DNA from 2 places in the Agromyces sp. NPDC058064 genome. Region 2 is predicted to be linked to the other one. Evidence: predicted binding sites of a transcription regulator. Region 2 holds the regulator's gene; the other holds the start of a gene.

Region 1 (5,547 bases), on a different contig from region 2:
GCTTCGACCCCGAGACCAACGAGTGGCGCGAGGGCTTCGAGGCCCAGCGCGAGAAGTGGGAGCAGGACTACGCTGCCGCTCAGGCTCGCTGGGAGGCGCACAAGAAGCAGGTTGCTGCTTCGCTCGCCGCCCAGGCTGCCGACGACTCGTTCTCGGCCGGCGGTGCCTCGTACTCGAGCGACTCGGCCGGTTCGGGCACTCTCGCCGACGACGCGTCGCTCGCGGCGCTGCGCGAGAAGCTCTCGAGCAACAACTGATCGCATTCCGCGAGACGGAAGGCCGGTCCCCTCGGGGGCCGGCCTTCCGGCATTTCAGGGGGCGGGCGAAGGATGCTCCGCGCTGCGCGCGCGCTGCGTGCGGCGACGTCGGACGAGGAGGACGACGGCGATCGCGAGCACGACGGCGCCGAGCACCACGAGCACGGGGGCGAGGATCGCGGCGAACGCGAGGGCGAAGCTCCCGGCATCCTCCACCGCGCTGGCGATGGGCGCGCCGACGCCGGCCGTGGCGGTGTTGATGACCGGGCGGGCGGCGGCCTTGCCCAGATGCACGAGGAGCGCGAGGCCGACGCCGACGGCGAGCGGCACCCACTGCGACGAGGTGAAGAACGCCTCGGGATCGGTGACCGCGACGGTCTCGGCGCCGATGCCGGAACTGAACGCGAGCCCGCCGGCGGTCGGGCGCACGACGGTCTGCACGAGGTCGTTCACCGAGTCGAGGCCGGAGATCTTGTCGGCGACGAACTCGACGACGAGCAGTACCACCAGGATCAGCAGCACCCACTCGTTGGCGAGCCAGGCCCAGGCCGCGGGCAGTTCGACGAGGCCGGTGAAGCGGTCGAGCGCGCCGAGGATCACGAGGGGGATCCATGCGTTCAGGCCGGCCGCGAGGGCGAGCCCGGTGCCGGTCAGCAGTTCGAGCATGCCGCCTCCTCTTCGAACGTGTCGAGTGTCGCACGATTAGAGTGGACACGTGTATCTGATCGGCCTCACGGGCGGCATCGCCTCAGGAAAGTCCACCGTCGCGCGGCGCCTCTACGAGCACGGCGCCGTGCACCTCGACGCCGATGAGCTCGCACGTCGCGTCGTCGAGCCCGGCACGCCCGGGCTGGCCGCGATCGTCGCCGAGTTCGGCGATGGCGTGCTGCGCGCCGACGGCTCGCTCGACCGGGTGAAGCTCGGTGAGCTCGTCTTCGCCGACGACGCGGCCCGCGCCCGTCTCAACGCGATCGTGCACCCCGCGGTCCGCGAGCTGTCGGGCAGGCTGATCGCGAAGGCCGAGGCCGAGAACCCCGACGCGGTGGTCGTGTACGACGTGCCGCTGCTCGTCGAGGCATCCGTCGACCACCCCTTCGACCTCATCGTCGTGACGAACGCGCCGCGCAAGACGCAGGTGAAGCGCCTCGTGGAGGAGCGCGGCCTCGACTTCAACCAGGCGCAGGCGCGCGTCGACGCCCAGGTCGACAACACGCGTCGGCTCGAGATCGCCGACGTCGTGATCGACACCGACGGCACCCTCGCGCACACGATGAGCCAGACCGACGCCCTCTGGGCCGACATCGTCTCGCGCCGGGCCGCCCGCGCCTGATCGCACGTCGTCCGCGTCGACGGCGCGGCGGTGAGCGCCGTCTGGACCGCGTGCCCGGCGTGGCCGGCGGGCTCCGGGGCCGGGGCGTGCGCCGCGGGCGAACGCCGGCCGCGGTGTCGGTGGGCGAACCTAGACTTGCAGGATGCAGGCCACGCGTTCAGTTCGTCCGTTCGAGGTCGTCAGCGAGTACCGTCCGAGCGGTGATCAGCCGCAGGCGATCGCCGAGCTGGCCGGGCGCATCAACGCCGGCGAGACCGACGTGGTGCTGCTCGGCGCGACGGGCACCGGCAAGTCGGCGACCACCGCCTGGCTCATCGAGCAGGTGCAGCGGCCGACGCTCGTGCTCGCGCACAACAAGACCCTCGCGGCGCAGCTCGCCACCGAGTTCCGCGAGCTCCTGCCCAACAACGCGGTCGAGTACTTCGTGTCGTACTACGACTACTACCAGCCCGAGGCCTACGTGCCGCAGACCGACACCTTCATCGAGAAGGACTCGTCGATCAACGCCGAGGTCGAGCGCCTGCGCCACTCGACGACGAACTCCCTGCTCAGCCGCCGCGACGTCGTCGTCGTCTCGACCGTCTCGTGCATCTACGGCCTCGGCACCCCTGAAGAGTACCTCGGCGCGATGATGCCGTTGCAGGTGGGGCAGCGGGTCGACCGCGACTGGCTCATCCGCAAGTTCGTCTCGATGCAGTACCAGCGCAACGACGTCGACTTCTCGCGCGGCAACTTCCGTGTGCGCGGCGACACGATCGAGATCATCCCGATCTACGAAGAGCTGGCGATCCGCATCGAGATGTTCGGCGACGAGATCGAGGCGCTCTACAGCCTGCACCCGCTCACCGGGCAGGTCGTCGCGAAGCTCGACGCGGTGCCGGTGTTCCCGGGGTCCCACTACGTCGCCTCCACCGAGGTGATGCAGCGGGCGATCGGCACGATCCGCACCGAGCTCGACGAACGGCTCGCGGAGCTCGAGCGCGAGGGCAAGCTGCTCGAGGCGCAGCGGCTGCGCATGCGCACCACCTTCGACCTCGAGATGATGGAGCAGATCGGCTTCTGCTCCGGCATCGAGAACTACTCGCGGCACATCGACGGTCGCGAGCCCGGCGAGGCGCCGCACTGCCTGCTCGACTACTTCGCCGACGACTTCCTCGTCGTCATCGACGAGTCGCACGTCACCGTGCCGCAGATCGGCGCGATGTACGAGGGCGACTCGTCGCGCAAGCGCACGCTCGTCGAGCACGGCTTCCGGCTGCCGAGCGCACTCGACAACCGCCCGCTCAAGTGGAACGAGTTCAAGAACCGCGTGGGGCAGACCGTCTACCTCTCGGCAACCCCGGGGCGGTACGAGATGGGCGTCGCCGACGGCGTCGTCGAGCAGATCATCCGCCCGACGGGCCTCGTCGACCCGCAGATCGTGGTGAAGCCCTCGAAGGGGCAGATCGACGACCTGCTGGAGGAGATCCGCACGCGCGCCGAACGCGACGAGCGCGTGCTCGTCACCACGCTCACGAAGAAGATGGCCGAGGAGCTCACCGACTTCCTCACCGAGGCCGGGGTCCGGGTGCGCTACCTGCACTCCGACGTCGACACCCTCCGCCGCGTCGAGCTGCTCACCGAACTGCGCGCGGGCGTCTACGACGTGCTCGTCGGCATCAACCTGCTCCGAGAGGGCCTCGACCTGCCCGAGGTCTCGCTCGTCGCGATCCTCGACGCCGACAAGGAGGGGTTCCTGCGTTCGGCGACCTCGCTCATCCAGACGATCGGCCGTGCGGCGCGAAACGTCTCGGGCGAGGTGCACATGTACGCCGACGTGCTCACCGACTCGATGAACCAGGCCATCGAAGAGACGACGCGCCGACGCGAGATGCAGCTCGAGTACAACCGGGCGAACGGCATCGACCCCCAGCCGCTCCGCAAGCGCATCGCCGACATCACCGAGGTGCTCGCCCGCGAGGAGGCCGACACCGCGGCGCTGCTCGCCGGCCGCGACGGGCGCAAGAAGTCGCCGGTGCCGAACCTCCGTCGCGAGGGCATCGCCGCCGAGGGCGCGAACGACCTCGAGGAGCTCATCCGCGATCTCAACGAGCAGATGCTCGAGGCGGCGGGCGAGCTGAAGTTCGAGCTGGCCGCACGACTCCGCGACGAGGTGTCCGAGCTCAAGCGCGAGCTCCGCCAGATGGAGAAGGCGGGGCACCTCGGGTAGCACCCCGGGGGCGCCTGCTGCGCTCCACGGCCCGCACCATCGCGTCGATCGAACATATGTTCGCTCAGAGCGCGTGCCGCCGAGCCGTCCGTGTCGGTGGTCCTCCTTAGACTCGTAGGGTGCCAGTTTCACGTCTCGATGCCCATTCGCGCCTGAGTGTCCGCGGAGCCCGCGTGCACAACCTGCACAACGTCGACGTCGAGATTCCTCGCGACGCGATGGTGGTGTTCACGGGGCTCTCGGGGTCGGGCAAGTCGTCGCTCGCCTTCGACACGATCTTCGCCGAGGGGCAGCGCCGCTACGTCGAGTCGCTCTCGGCCTACGCGCGGCAGTTCCTCGGCCAGGTCGATCGACCCGACGTCGACTTCATCGAGGGGCTGAGCCCGGCCGTCTCGATCGACCAGAAGTCGACGAACCGCAACCCGCGCTCGACGGTCGGCACCATCACCGAGATCTACGACTACATGCGGCTGCTGTGGGCGCGCATCGGCGTGCCGCACTGCCCGGTCTGCGGCGAGAAGATCCAGCGGCAGACCGTGCAGCAGATCGCCGACCGGCTGATGGAGCTCGAGGCCGGCACCCGGTTCCAGGTGCTGAGCCCGGTCGTCTCGAAGAAGAAGGGCGAGTTCGTCGACCTCTTCCGCGAGCTCGCGGCGCAGGGCTACTCGCGCGCCGTGGTCGACGGCGACGTCATCCGGCTCGACGAGCCGCCGAAGCTGAAGAAGCAGGTCAAGCACGACATCTCGGTCGTCGTTGACCGACTCGTCGCGGGGGCCGACGTGCTCGGTCGGCTCACCGACTCGCTCGAGACCGCGCTGCGGCTCACCGACGGGCTCGTCCAGGTCAACTACGTCGACGAGCAGGGTCCCGACGCGTGGGCCACCTTCTCCGAGAAGCTCTCCTGCCCGAACCAGCACCCCATCCAGCTCACCGAGATCGAGCCGCGCACCTTCTCGTTCAACGCGCCGTTCGGCGCCTGCCCCGAGTGCTCGGGCCTCGGCACCCGCATGTCGGTCGACGAGGCGCTGCTGCTCGGCGATCCCGAGCTGAGCATCGCCGACGGCGTCATCCTCCCGTGGACCTCGCAGGGCAAGAGCCTCTACAACTACTACGAGAAGCTGCTCGACGGCCTCGCCCGCGATCTCGGCTTCTCGCTCGACACTCCATGGGAGCAGCTCGACGAGGACGCTCGCAACGCCGTGCTCCGCGGCGACAACTTCGAGGTCAAGGTGCGCTGGCGCAACCGCTACGGCCGCGAGATGAGCTACAGCTCGGGCTTCGAGGGCGTCGTGCCGTACATCGAGCGCCAGTACCTGCAGGCCGAGACCGACGTGCAGCGCGCCCGGTGGTCCGAGTACCTGCGCGAGGTGCCGTGCCCGGTCTGCGACGGCAAGCGGCTGAAGCCCGAGGTGCTCTCGGTGCTCATCCACGACCACAGCATCGCCGACGTCGGCCTGCTGAGCCTGACCGACGCCCGCGCCTTCATGGACCGGCTCGAGCTCACCGAGCGCGAGCAGAAGATCGGCGCGCAGGTGCTGCGCGAGATCAAGCTCCGGCTCGACTTCCTCATCAGGGTCGGCCTCAGCTACCTCGACCTGGCCCGCGCGGCCGGTACGCTCTCGGGCGGCGAGGCGCAGCGCATCCGTCTCGCGACGCAGATCGGCTCGGGCCTCACCGGGGTGCTCTACGTGCTCGACGAGCCGAGCATCGGCCTGCATCAGCGCGACAACCGCCGGCTGATCGACACGCTG
Region 2 (5,547 bases):
GCGCACCATCGACCCCGTGAAGTGGCCGCCGATGAGGTGGAACTCGAAGCCGGCGGGCTCGCCCGTGTGCACGAGGTAGGGACGACCCGAGATGTCGACGACGGCCTGCGCGAGCGCCTCGTCGAGGGGAACGAGGGCGTCGCCGTAGCGCGAGATGCCGCGCTTGTCGCCGAGTGCCTGCCGGATCGCCTGGCCGAGCACGATGCCCGTGTCCTCGACGGTGTGGTGCACGTCGATGTGGATGTCCCCGGCCGCGCGCACCGTGAGGTCGGTGAGCGAGTGCTTCGCGAACGCCGTCAGCAGGTGGTCGTAGAACGGCACCCCCGTCTCGATGTCGCTCGCCCCGGTGCCGTCGAGGTCGATCGAGAGGTCGATGCTCGACTCGCTGGTCTCGCGCTGCACGCGCACCGCGCGGTTCTGGGTCTGGCCGCTCATGCGTCGATCCTATTCTCGGCGGCGCCCGCCGCCCGGTTCGGGGCGAACACGGCGATCGCCTCGAGGAACGCGGTGGTCTCGGCCTCGGTGCCCGCGGTCACGCGCAGGTGCCCCGGGATGCCGAGTTCGCGAATGAGGATGCCCCGCGCGAGGAGCGCCTCGAAGACGGCGTGCGGGTCGTCGACGCCGCCGAAGAGCACGAAGTTCGAACCGCTGCGGTGCGGTGCGAAGCCGAGCCGCGCGAGCTCGACCGAGATGCGCTCGCGCTGGCCGCGGATCTCGTCGACCATCGCGAGCATCTCTCCCGAGTGGGCGAGGGCGCCGAGCGCGGCCGCCTGGGTGAGCGCGGAGAGGTGGTACGGCAGCCGCACGAGGCGCAGCGCGTCGATCGTCACCGGGTCGCCGGCGAGGTAGCCGACCCTGGCGCCCGCGAAGGCGAACGCCTTGCTCATCGTGCGCGAGACGACGAGGCGCGGACGCCCCTCGAGCAGGGTGAGGGCGCTCGGCGTGCCCGGGTCGGCGAACTCGAAGTACGCCTCGTCGACGATGACGATGCCGCGGGCCGCGTCGGCGACCGCCCGGATCGTGTCGAGGTCGAGCGGGGTGCCGGTCGGGTTGTTGGGCGCGCAGAGCAGCACGAGGTCGGGGTCGTGCTCGCGCACGGCGGCGACCGCGGTCTCGGGCGTGAGTTCGAACTCCTCGTCGCGGGGCGCGCCGATCCACTCGGTGCCGGTGCCCGAGGCGAGCAGCCCGTACATCGAGTAGGTCGGGTCGAACCCGAGCGCGCGTCGGCCGGGACCTCCGAAGGCCTGCAGGAGGTGCTGGAGCACCTCGTTCGACCCGTTCGCGGCCCAGATGTGGTCGGGGGTCAGCCCGTGGCCGAGGTAGCCCGCGAGCGCCTCGCGGAGCTCGGTGAACTCGCGGTCGGGATAGCGGTTGAGCCGGAGGATCGCCGCCGCGACGCGGGCCACGATGTCGTGCGCGACGTCTTCGGGGATCGGATGCGTGTTCTCGTTGACGTTGAGCGCCACGGGGACGGACTTCTGCGGAGCGCCGTACGGCGAACGCCCTCTGAGGTCGTCACGGATGGGGAGGTCTTCGAGACTCGTCACCGAACCATGCTAGCCACGCGGGCGCGGGCGGTCGGCCCGTGCGACCCCGTATGACCGGGGGTCTCGATCACTCGCCCGCCGGAACGGCGAGCTGCTGGCCGGGGACGATCGTGGCCTCGTCGAGACCGTTGAGGCGGAGGATCTCGGCGATCGTGTCGCGCGGGTCGGCGGTGGGCGCGACCGACTCGGCGATCTCCCAGAGGGAGCCGCCCACCTCGACGGTGACGTACTCGAGCGCCGCTCCGGCGCCCGCCCCGGCGACGTCGGCGGCCGCGCCGCCCGCACCCAGGACGAGCGCGAACGCCCAGACGACGAGCGGGAGTGCGGCGAGCGTCGTGAAGACGAATCGACCGCGGGGGGTCAGCCGCAGGCGGGTGCGGACCACGACCCCCTCGGCGGCCGCGGTCGCCCGAACGGCGCGCTCGGGCTCGCGGAGCGGCACCGGGCGGGACTGCACCGGGCCGTAGCCGCCGGTCATGATCGCTGCGCTCATCTCACACCTCCTGAGTGAATCGCATCCGGCCCTCGGCCGGGAGGGCCGAATGCGAATCTATGTTCCGAATATATCTTCGAATGAATTCGAAGGCAAGCACCCGGACACGCACGTTCTCGTGCACGAATACCCCGACACACTCGAACGAATGTTTGCCGCACCCCTGCGAGGCGGATACAGTTTCGAATGTCTGGAGAACAGTGCAGCAGACACCACCGACATCCGATCGCGAGGCGATCGCAACGAGGGGCGGAGACCGTGAGCGACAACGACGTGCGTGAGATCGGGAAGGCGCGTCGACGCAAGAGCCTCTCCGCGAAGCAGCTCGCCATCCTCGAGGTCGTGCAGCGCTCGGTCGCGAGCCGCGGCTACCCGCCGAGCATGCGCGAGATCGGCGACGCCGTCGGGCTCTCCTCGCTCTCGAGCGTCACCCACCAGCTCAACCAGCTCGAGCTCGCCGGCTACCTGCGGCGCGACCCCAACCGCCCCCGCGCGCTCGAGATCCTCATCGAGGTGCCTGGCCTCGAGGAGCGCACCCCGACCACGGGCGACGCGGCTCCCGTCGGCGACGCCGCGATGGTCCCGCTCGTCGGGCGCATCGCCGCCGGCGTGCCGATCACCGCCGAGCAGCAGGTCGAAGAGGTCTTCCCGCTCCCCCGCCAGCTCGTCGGCAAGGGCGAGCTCTTCATCCTCAAGGTCGTCGGCGACTCGATGATCGACGCCGCGATCTGCGACGGCGACTGGGTGGTCGTGCGATCGCAGCGCACCGCCGAGAACGGCGAGATCGTCGCCGCGATGCTCGACGGCGAGGCGACCGTGAAGGTCTTCCGGCAGCGCGACGGCCACACCTGGCTGCTCCCCCGAAACAGCGCGTTCGAGCCGATCGTCGGCGACCACGCCGAGGTGCTCGGCAAGGTGGTCTCGGTGCTCCGCGCCGTCTGACCCCCGTTCACGTTCGGTCCGCCGCGCGAATGGCTCGGTCCGGCCGCGCCGGAACGCCGAAGAGGGGCGGATGCCACGGCATCCGCCCCTCTCTCTCGTCGACCGGCTAGCCCGCGAGCGCCGGCTCGGTGCGGGCCCCGAGCTCGGCGCGCACGGCGCGCGTCGCCTCGAGGATGTTCTCGAGCGAGGCGACCGTCTCGTCGTAGCCGCGCGTCTTCAGGCCGCAGTCGGGGTTGACCCAGAGGCGCGACGCCGGGATCTCGGCGACCGCGCGCTCGAGGAGCGCCTGCACCTCGGCGGTCGACGGCACGCGCGGCGAGTGGATGTCGTAGACGCCCGGGCCGATGCCGTGGTCGAACCCGCTCGTCGAGAGGTCGTCGACGACCTCCATGCGGCTGCGCGCCGCCTCGATCGAGGTCACGTCGGCGTCGAGGTTCTTGATCGCGTCGATGACGACGCCGAACTCCGAGTAGCAGAGGTGCGTGTGCACCTGCGTCGCCGCCGCCGCACCCGCCGTCGCGAGCTTGAACGAGCCGACCGACCAGTCGAGGTAGGCCGGCTGGTCGGCGAGCTTCAGCGGCAGGAGCTCGCGGAGCGCGGGCTCGTCGACCTGGATCACCTTGATGCCGGCCGACTCGAGGTCGGCGATCTCGTCGCGCAGCGCGAGCGCCACCTGACGCGCGGTGTCGCCGAGCGGCTGGTCGTCGCGCACGAACGACCAGGCGAGGATCGTCACGGGGCCGGTGAGCATGCCCTTGACGGGCTTCTCCGTCAGCGACTGCGCGTACGCCGACCACTCGACCGTCATCGGCGCCGGACGCGAGACGTCCCCCCAGAGGATCGAGGGGCGCGTGCAGCGCGACCCGTACGACTGCACCCAGCCGTGCTCGGTGACGGCGAAGCCGTCGAGGAGCTCGGCGAAGTACTGCACCATGTCGTTGCGCTCGGGCTCGCCGTGCACGAGCACGTCGAGGCCGATCTCCTCCTGGAGCCGCACGACGCGCTCGATCTCCTCGCGCATGAGCTGCGCGTAGCCGTCGGCGTCGAGCTCGCCCTTGCCCAGGCGGGCGCGGGCGCGACGGATGTCGCTCGTCTGCGGGAACGAGCCGATCGTCGTGGTCGGCAGCTCGGGCAGCTCGAGCTCGGCCTGGGCCGCGACCCGCGCGGCGTAGTCGCCGCGGTCGAAGTCGGCGTCGGCGAGCGCCGAGAGGCGGTCGCGCACCGCGGGAACCCGCACGCCGGGCGCGGCGCTGCGGTCGGTGAGCGCGGCGGATGCCTCGTCGAGCTCGGCCGCGATCGCGTCGCGCCCCTCGGCGAGGCCGCGGGCGAGGGTCGCGACCTGCGCGACCTTCTGGTCGGCGAAGGCGAGCCACGAGACGAGGCGGGCGTCGAGCGACTGCTCGTCCTCGACGTCGTGGGGAACGTGCAGGAGCGAGGTCGAGGTCGAGACCGCCACGCTGCCCGAGAGGTGCTGAACCGCGGCGACCCGCTCGTACGCCGCGGCGAGGTCGCCGCGCCAGATGTTGTGCCCGTCGACGACGCCCGCGACGAGGGTCTTCGCGGCGAGCGACTCGGCGGTGACGGGGTCGAGGCCCTCGGGCAGCGATCCGCGCACGAGATCGAGGGAGATCGCCTCGACGGGGGTCGCGGCGAGCACCGGCAGCGCGTCGTCGAGCGAGCCGTACGGAGCGGCGACGAAGATCGCGGGGCGCTCGTCCTGCGCGCCGAGCGCGTCGTACGCTGCGGCCGCCGACTCGAGCACGCGGGCCCGCGGCTCGTCGATCGACTCGCTCACGAGGGCGGGCTCGTCGAGCTGCACCCATTCGGCGCCCGCGCGGGCGAGCTCGGCGAGGAGCTCGCCGTAGACCGGCACGAGCTCGGCGAGGCGGTCGATCGGCCGAAAGCCCTGGGGTGCGTCGTCGGCGGGCTTCGCGAGGAGGAGGAAGGTGACCGGGCCGACGACCACGGGACGCGTGAGGAAGCCCTGCGCCTTCGCCTCGGCGAACTCGGCGAGGATGCGGTCGGCGTGCAGCGAGAAGTCGGTGTCGGGGCCGATCTCGGGCACGAGGTAGTGGTAGTTCGAGTCGAACCACTTCGTCATCTCGAGCGGGGCGTCGTCGCCGACACCACGGGCGATGGTGAAGTAGGCGCCGAGGTCGACGCTGCCGTCCTCGCCGAGGAAGCGGGCGAAGCGCGTCGGCACGGCGCCCACGGCGACCGCCGCGTCGAGGACCTGGTCGTAGAACGAGAACGACTCGGGGATGGCGGAGCCGGTGCGGCCGAGGCCCTGCGCGGCGAGGCGCTCGCGGGTCGCGGTGCGGAGCGCGGCGGCGCGCGCCTCGAGCTCGTCGGCGTCGATCGTGCCGGCCCAGAACGCCTCGACGGCGCGCTTGAGCTCACGGCGACGGCCGATCCGGGGGTAGCCCAGGATCGTGCCGGTGGGGAAGGCGGGTGCGGTCATCGTGCGGTGTTCCTCTCATTGACGAGCTGTGGTGAGACTCCGAGATCGAGCCGGGCGAGCACGCCCAGCACGGCCTCGTGACGGTTGAAGGTGTAGAGGTGCAG

What was found. Region 2 encodes LexA, which represses DNA repair genes until DNA is damaged. Its sites were predicted from a motif close to TCGAACANNTGTTCGA; they were not measured.
Region 1: a site for LexA is predicted at 3,845-3,860, ahead of uvrA (excinuclease ABC subunit UvrA). Genes of this name have one in related genera too.

Annotation. Positions count from the first base shown of each region.
Region 1 is NZ_JBHVSE010000002.1:1,181,676-1,187,222, forward strand. Features, by position in the region: gene rpsA (30S ribosomal protein S1) at 1-257, shown strand, start outside; gene ACFVSL_RS11370 (DUF4126 domain-containing protein) at 312-923, opposite strand; gene coaE (dephospho-CoA kinase) at 973-1,587, shown strand; gene uvrB (excinuclease ABC subunit UvrB) at 1,730-3,796, shown strand; gene uvrA (excinuclease ABC subunit UvrA) at 3,916-5,547, shown strand, end outside.
Region 2 is NZ_JBHVSE010000005.1:270,194-275,740, reverse strand. Features, by position in the region: gene hisB (imidazoleglycerol-phosphate dehydratase HisB) at 1-435, opposite strand, end outside; gene ACFVSL_RS16835 (histidinol-phosphate transaminase) at 432-1,547, opposite strand; gene ACFVSL_RS16830 (LysM peptidoglycan-binding domain-containing protein) at 1,615-2,040, opposite strand; gene lexA (transcriptional repressor LexA) at 2,299-2,982, shown strand; gene metE (5-methyltetrahydropteroyltriglutamate--homocysteine S-methyltransferase) at 3,089-5,443, opposite strand; gene ACFVSL_RS16815 (methylenetetrahydrofolate reductase) at 5,440-5,547, opposite strand, start outside.